2 regions of the Ureibacillus sp. FSL K6-2830 genome follow, and region 2 is predicted to be linked to the other one. Evidence: riboswitches for the same ligand, from Rfam matches in the RefSeq annotation. Region 2 holds a riboswitch; the other holds the start of a gene.
The links. A riboswitch is a leader RNA that binds a small molecule or an ion and turns the genes downstream of it on or off. The one in region 2 is predicted to bind preQ1.
Positions count from the first base shown of each region.

Region 1 (3,421 bases), 1.2 Mb from region 2:
CGTAAATACTCATCAAGACCTCTTTTTCTCAACTTACATGCTGGACATTCTCCACAGCCATCTGCAATGATTCCGTTATAGCAAGTCAATGTATTGTTTCGTACAAAATCAAGCACACCTAATTGATCTGCCAGTTCCCATGTTTGTGCTTTCGTTAACCACATGAGCGGCGTATGAATGACAAACGTATCATCCATCGCTAAATTCATTGTTACATTCAACGATTTGATAAAAACATCACGGCAATCAGGATAGCCACTAAAATCCGTTTCACATACGCCTGTTACGATATGATTTGCTCCTACTTGGCTTGCTAACACCCCTGCAAAGGAAAGGAATAGCAAATTGCGCCCCGGCACAAAGGTAGAAGGAAGCTCGCCATCTTTCCCTTCCTCAACTTCGATATCATCCCGTGTTAGTGCGTTTGGAGCTAGCTGATTTAAAAGGGACATATCAAGAATGTGATGCTTCACTCCTACTTCCTTTGCGATTTCCTTTGCACATTCAATTTCCAATCGATGTCTTTGACCATAATCAAACGTCACAGCTTCCACTTCTTTAAACTGTTCTTTTGCCCAAAACAAACATGTCGTGCTGTCTTGTCCACCACTAAATACGACGATTGCTTTTTCTTCTTTTAATATCATTAAAGACACTCCTTCATAAAGAAAAAAACAGCATCCTAAGAAGGAAATGCTGTTTCTTCTTAGTTTTTTATAGAGGGTAGCTAAGAACCTCTGTTATTCAATTATCGATTATCCACTTTTTCTGGATATAAATCATGATTCATTAAACGGTAATTTGCCATTTCTTCATATTTCGTTCCAGGTCTTCCGTAGTTGCACCATGGATCGATGGAAATTCCCCCGCGCGGAGTAAATTTCCCCCACACTTCAATATATCTTGGATCTAATAATTCAATTAAATCATTCATAATGATATTTACGCAGTCTTCATGAAAATCTCCATGATTTCGAAAACTGAATAAATATAATTTCAGCGATTTGCTTTCCACCAATTTTTTATCCGGAATATAAGAAATATAAATCGTTGCAAAATCCGGCTGCTGTGTAAGCGGACAAAGACTAGTAAATTCAGGACAATTGAATTTTACAAAATAATCCCGATTGACATGTAAATTATCCACTGCTTCCAATACTTCTGGCGCATATTTTGTTGGATATGACGTCTTTTGATTACCGAGCAGCGTCAAATCCTTTAAACCATCTTCTAATTTGCGACTAGACATAAAAAAACCTCCTTGCAAAATGTTTCCCAACATTTTCAAGAGAGGTAAACCCAATTCATTCTATTAAAACTGATGAAATAACATTGTTTCATAGTTTTTTATAGAGGGTTATGCTATGAACCTCTCCCGTTCTAGTCGGGTATTCAACTTTACTTAGTAATATTATAGAATATAGTGAAAAAGGTCAAATTTTTTTAGAAAGTTTATTAAAAAAGCAATGAGATAATCAATGGATTGCCATTTCAAATCTCAATTATCCCACCACTGATTCGCTTAAAGCCGCGCAATTTCCCTAGCTCCTCCACAAAACGGAGGCATGCAAGATCTTTCGCTTTTGCTTCAATCATAATATCTGCAGATTTTCCGAAATCCTTTAAGGCTTTAATTAATGGAAAAGCAAAATCCATATCAACATAATCCGCATGTGCCCGTAACATTTTTTCAGATTTTGGTGATGATAAATGAAATTTCGGAACTTTCCCTGTATGTTCCCAAGTCGCAAAAATCCTTGGCAACAACTCTTCTAATTCACAGTCTCCTTTATTTACTATATAGTGATGGTAATCAAATACAAAAGGTACTTTTAATTTTTCACAAATGGCTAATGTCTCTTCTGCTGTATAGGTTTTATCATCATTTTCCAGAGTCGTTTGCAAGCGAATTGTTGAATCTAATTTTTGGAAGTTTTGATAAAATCGAGAAATAGATGCATCTTTATCCCCGTAAGCTCCTCCTACATGGATATTTAACATTGCCTCTTTTTCTAGCCCCATTGCCTGCAACATTTTAAAATGATAGGTCATATCCACAATGGCATTGTTTGTTACATGAGCTTGTTTACTTGTGAATAAAGTAAACTGTCCTGGGTGAAAGCTGACCCGCATTCCATAATTTCGAACCATTTCTCCGATTTCTTTAAAAAGATGTTCAAACGGGGAGATAAACTCCCAATCCACTTCCGGATGTGCAGCTAATGGAATGAGAGATGAAGACATTCGGTACACTAGTATTCCGTGGGCAATATTGTAATGGAGAATGCGAATTGTATTTTTTAAATTTCGCTCCGTGATGGTTAATAATTTCTCGGCTCTACTTGTTTCATCGAGTTTTTTCCAGTTGGTAAAAGTAATTGAATGTGAAGGAGACGCTTCCCACAATGGGAGCGCCATTGAAACATAACCAAATCGAAGTATCATCTGTACACCATCCTAAAAAAGAATGATGAGGATAGTGTTTGTCAATGGAGAACGATACATACATCATGAAAGGAGGATTATGAAATCTGACAATAGTGATTACCCCACTATTTCTTTTCGTTTCTATAAATTTCATTCGAGATACTTCCAATCATTGACGAAATGAGATGAGGAAAGTTTGAAAAAATTATCCCATTCCATAATTTTATTTAAATCGTTACAATAAGATTCAATTCGAACAATTGATTTTGAATAATAACTAGAATTACTAATAATTCTCTAAAAAAATCTTGTATTGATTACCTATGAAATTTTTTAATAATACCATCTTCTCTTTTGTATCTATTACTTCAAATGGAATAAATACTTCATGCTTTTTTAATTTAAATGTTCTCATTTGCCCGATATCAAAATTTAAAATCTTTTGTATCTCCTTTTGGACGATTTTTCCTTTCGCAGATTCAGGATTTCCAGGATCAACATGCAAAATTAAACAACGATATCTTTTATCACCATTCAAAGTTGCAAATTTTTTAGAAGCACCTCTAATGGTAATTGGTTTATATCCTAATGATAAACTCTTATTAGCAATAGTACATTCGATAAAACCTAAGCTATTTAAGTATTTATGTAGTTCACCAAATACGAGTAATTCTTTCATTATTTTCCGCTCCATTAAATTTTTATTTTTTATGATAAATCAATTGAACAACTCCCGATGGAAACGTCTTTGCTTCTACAAGTTTTAGTGCTACTCTATGTTGAATATCAATAAATAATGGTTTCCCCTCTCCTAGAATAATTGGATGGACTGATAAACGATATTCGTCAACTAAATCATGATTAACAAATGTTGTAATGAGACTGGCTCCACCATATAACCAAATATCTTTCCCAGGTTTATTTTTTAATTTATTTACTTCTTCTACTACATTGCCGTTGATGTAAATAGCCTTCCCATCAGCACTTTGTTGTG
Region 1 is NZ_JBBOQR010000001.1:2,322,265-2,325,685, reverse strand. It holds gene queC (7-cyano-7-deazaguanine synthase QueC) at 1-647, opposite strand, end outside; PreQ1 riboswitch class I at 701-744, opposite strand; gene queF (preQ(1) synthase) at 749-1,249, opposite strand; PreQ1 riboswitch class I at 1,334-1,379, opposite strand; gene uvsE (UV DNA damage repair endonuclease UvsE) at 1,492-2,445, opposite strand; gene NSU17_RS11465 (hypothetical protein) at 2,714-3,106, opposite strand; gene NSU17_RS11460 (dihydrofolate reductase family protein) at 3,129-3,421, opposite strand, start outside.
Region 1: linked by a shared signal. The riboswitch ahead of queF (preQ(1) synthase) and the one ahead of NSU17_RS05500 (QueT transporter family protein) in region 2 are both predicted to bind preQ1.

Region 2 (3,421 bases):
GTATGAATACCTAGTGCTTGTAGGACATCGGCACTTCCAGAAGAACTAGAAATTTTCCGATTGCCGTGTTTTGCAACTTTGACACCACTACTGGCTAACACAAAGGCAGAAGTTGTACTGATGTTGAAAGTTTTCAGACCGTCGCCCCCAGTACCGCAAATATCGATATAAGTATCTTTTGGAACAGGGAAATGAATGGCATTGGATTTCATCACGATGGAAAGGGCGGCAATTTCCTCTGCTGTTTCACCTTTTTCATGAAGTGCTACTAAAAATTCAGCAATTGCTTCTTTTGGTGTTTCCTCGTTAAAGATGATTTCTACCGCTTGAATCATATCGTCATAAGATAAGTTTTCCTTCTGTTGAACTCGTTTGATATAAGCTTGAATGTTCATTCTATCATCCTCCAAATTTAAAATTTGAAGTTTAGATAGAATAGCCGGTGGGAGAAATAAAAAAACCTCTGCAAAAGGGCATGAAAACCCATTTGCAGAGGACGACCTTGCTGCCGCGTTGCCACCTCTATTGAAGCAGTTATGACTTCCACCTCGGTGTGCTCACTGTCGTGAACACTTCCCAATAACGCGGGAAAGACGTCAACCACTTGCGCAGTTGCTCTCGTAAGGCCCATTCACGAAAAGGAATGCACTAGTTTCCACCAACCACTAGCTCTCTATCGCATTACACATTTCGCTACTTTTCCTTACTCATCAATTTTGCTCGGCTATTCTCAACTAAACTCAGACTCTACTCAACTAAGCTACCGGTGCGGTGATTGTGCTTCCACAACCTTTCTCCGCCACGTTTGATTTCAGTATATTTTATTCTGAAATTATATGAATGTCAATAATTTTCGGTAAATTTGGGAAGGAAAATGTTATTCGAATAAATAAGTATTTTCGAATCGATAAATTGCTAAATTCAAAAAATAATTGCTGATTGTAAAAATCAAGCAAATCCAAAAGAGTTCGTTCATTTTTAATCCTAGTATAAGAGGCCGGGGCAAAAGATAAAAAACACCATTTTCTCACGGGAGAAAATGGTGTTTTTGATAATTGAAGAAAATTGATTTCCGTTCCGGGGACGCTTTCCGCGGGCCCGGCTCGAGCCTCCTCTGATTCAATCCTTCGCTCCTTCGGGGTCTCGAAAGGGCTCGTCGCAGGAAAGCTTTGAATTTACTTCCTTGAACTTGCTCCGCTCTGCGGCTAAGCGTGCGCGACAGAAACTCGCCCCGTCACTCCAATCAATTTTTTACAAAAAATCTTTTTGCAGCTCGTTCACTTTATTAGTTAAGTCCCAGCCTCTTTATATTATTGATCGATTAAATTTTTGAAATGTAATCGTTTATCTAGCAATTGCATAATTGGAATGCCGATTAGTAAAACAACCGCTTCACCAATGGCTGTAGTTAACCACGAAAGCCAGAAGGGAAGCTCTAACGCTAACTTTAATTCTAAAGCGATAATCCACATCATGAATGTGAAGACAAATGAGTTAATCAACATACGATAGGCGATGTTTTTCACATATTTGCTAACGATGATAAGAATCGTTAAGCAAATAACGGAGTGGGCTACTCCGAAGACTAAATCAAACCAGCCTAGAGGTGAAAATAAGTTTGATATAAATACGCCTAATACAACACCTAGCATATAGCGAGGGTTAAAGGCAATTAGGTGGTTAAAGATTTCAGCGATGCGAAATTGAATATCGCCAAAGCTTAAAAATGATAGCGTATACGTTACCGCAATATAAAGTGCAGCTATGATTGCGGACATTGCCATAAATTTTGTTTTCATTAAATTTTCACTCCTTAGTTTTTTATCGTGGGATTTCGCGAACCACGGTGTGATAAGCACACAAAATATAATTCTATCATAAACAAAAAGAAAATCAAATTTAGCTTTGGAAAAAATGAACGATGATAAAGGGAAGATTTCGTACAACAAAATAAAGTTCACAATTTTGTCACAAAATATTCATTATTTCAAAAAAATAATTTATTCTAGAAAATCCTCGTAATTTAGCGATTTAAAGCGATAAATTAACATTACTAAAGTAATAAAAAGAATTTTCTTAAATTCAGAACATTCCTAATGTTATTGACTCTTGAACGATGAGAATGTAATATATCGTTAAACTCTAGCTTTATTTGAATAAAGCGAAAAAATTTTTCATTCGAAATTGTTAGTAATTTTTTGAAGGATAGCGGGGGATATTTGTATGAAAAGTAGCATGAAAAAACTATCATTTTTGCTCTTTGGTTTAATGTTGCTTCTAGCTGCTTGTGGCGGCGGCGGTAATGATACATCTGAATCGAGCGAAAACAACACAGAAAACGAAACAACAGAAGAAGCAAAAAATTATAAGATTGGTGTAACACAAATTGTTGAACATCCATCTTTAAACGCTGCATATCAAGGATTCCAAGATGCATTGAAAGATGCTGGTTTAAATGTTGAATATGATTATCAAATTGCACAAAACGATAATAGTTTGAATACGCAAATTGCACAAAACTTAGCAAGTGCAGGAGTAGATTTGATTTTCGCCAACTCCACTCCATCTGCACAAGCTGCTAAAAATGTAACAACTGAAATTCCAATTGTTTTTACATCTGTAACAGATCCGGTTGCAGCTCAATTAATTGATTCGATTGAATCACCTGGTGCAAACGTTACTGGTACGATTGACTTGCACCCAGAAGCAATTAAAACAACGGTAGAATTCATGAAAGACGCTTTAGACGTTAAATCAATCGGAATGGTTTACAACGCAGGTGAACAAAACTCAGTAGCTCAAGTAAACCAAGTGAAAGAGATTGCTGATTCATTAGGTTTAAAAGTAGAAGGTGCTACTGTATCTCAAAGTTCAGAGATCAAACAAGCTGCAGAATCTTTAATCGGAAAAGTTGATGCATTTTATATCATTACAGATAACACAGTCGTATCCGCTCTAGAATCTATTATTCAAGTAGCAGATAGCAATAAACTACCGCTTGTTGTTGGTGAATTTGACTCTGTAAGACGCGGCGGATTGTTGGCATTTGGTTTCGAGTATTACGATATCGGATATCAAGCTGGTGAAATGGCTGCAAAAATCTTAAAAGGTGAAGCGACACCTGCAGATATTCCAGCAGAATATCCAAATACATTGAAATTAGTAATGAATAAAGATGCAATTGAGAAACTTGGTCTTGAAGTGAAAGACGAGTGGGAAGCTGAGCTTGTCGAAACACAACAATAAAATATTTTCAACATGTTAGGAGAGATGATTCAATATGTTTACAGCAATGTTCGGTGCAGTTGAGCAAGGAATCATCTACGCAATAATGGCACTCGGAGTGTATCTAACATTCCGAGTGTTAGATTTTCCAGACTTGACGGTAGATGGTAGCTTTGTTTCGGGTGCGGCTACAGCT
Region 2 is NZ_JBBOQR010000001.1:1,125,061-1,128,481, reverse strand. It holds gene trpD (anthranilate phosphoribosyltransferase) at 1-395, opposite strand, end outside; T-box leader at 490-720, opposite strand; gene NSU17_RS05500 (QueT transporter family protein) at 1,311-1,799, opposite strand; PreQ1 riboswitch class I at 1,808-1,851, opposite strand; gene NSU17_RS05495 (ABC transporter substrate-binding protein) at 2,224-3,246, shown strand; gene NSU17_RS05490 (ABC transporter permease) at 3,281-3,421, shown strand, end outside.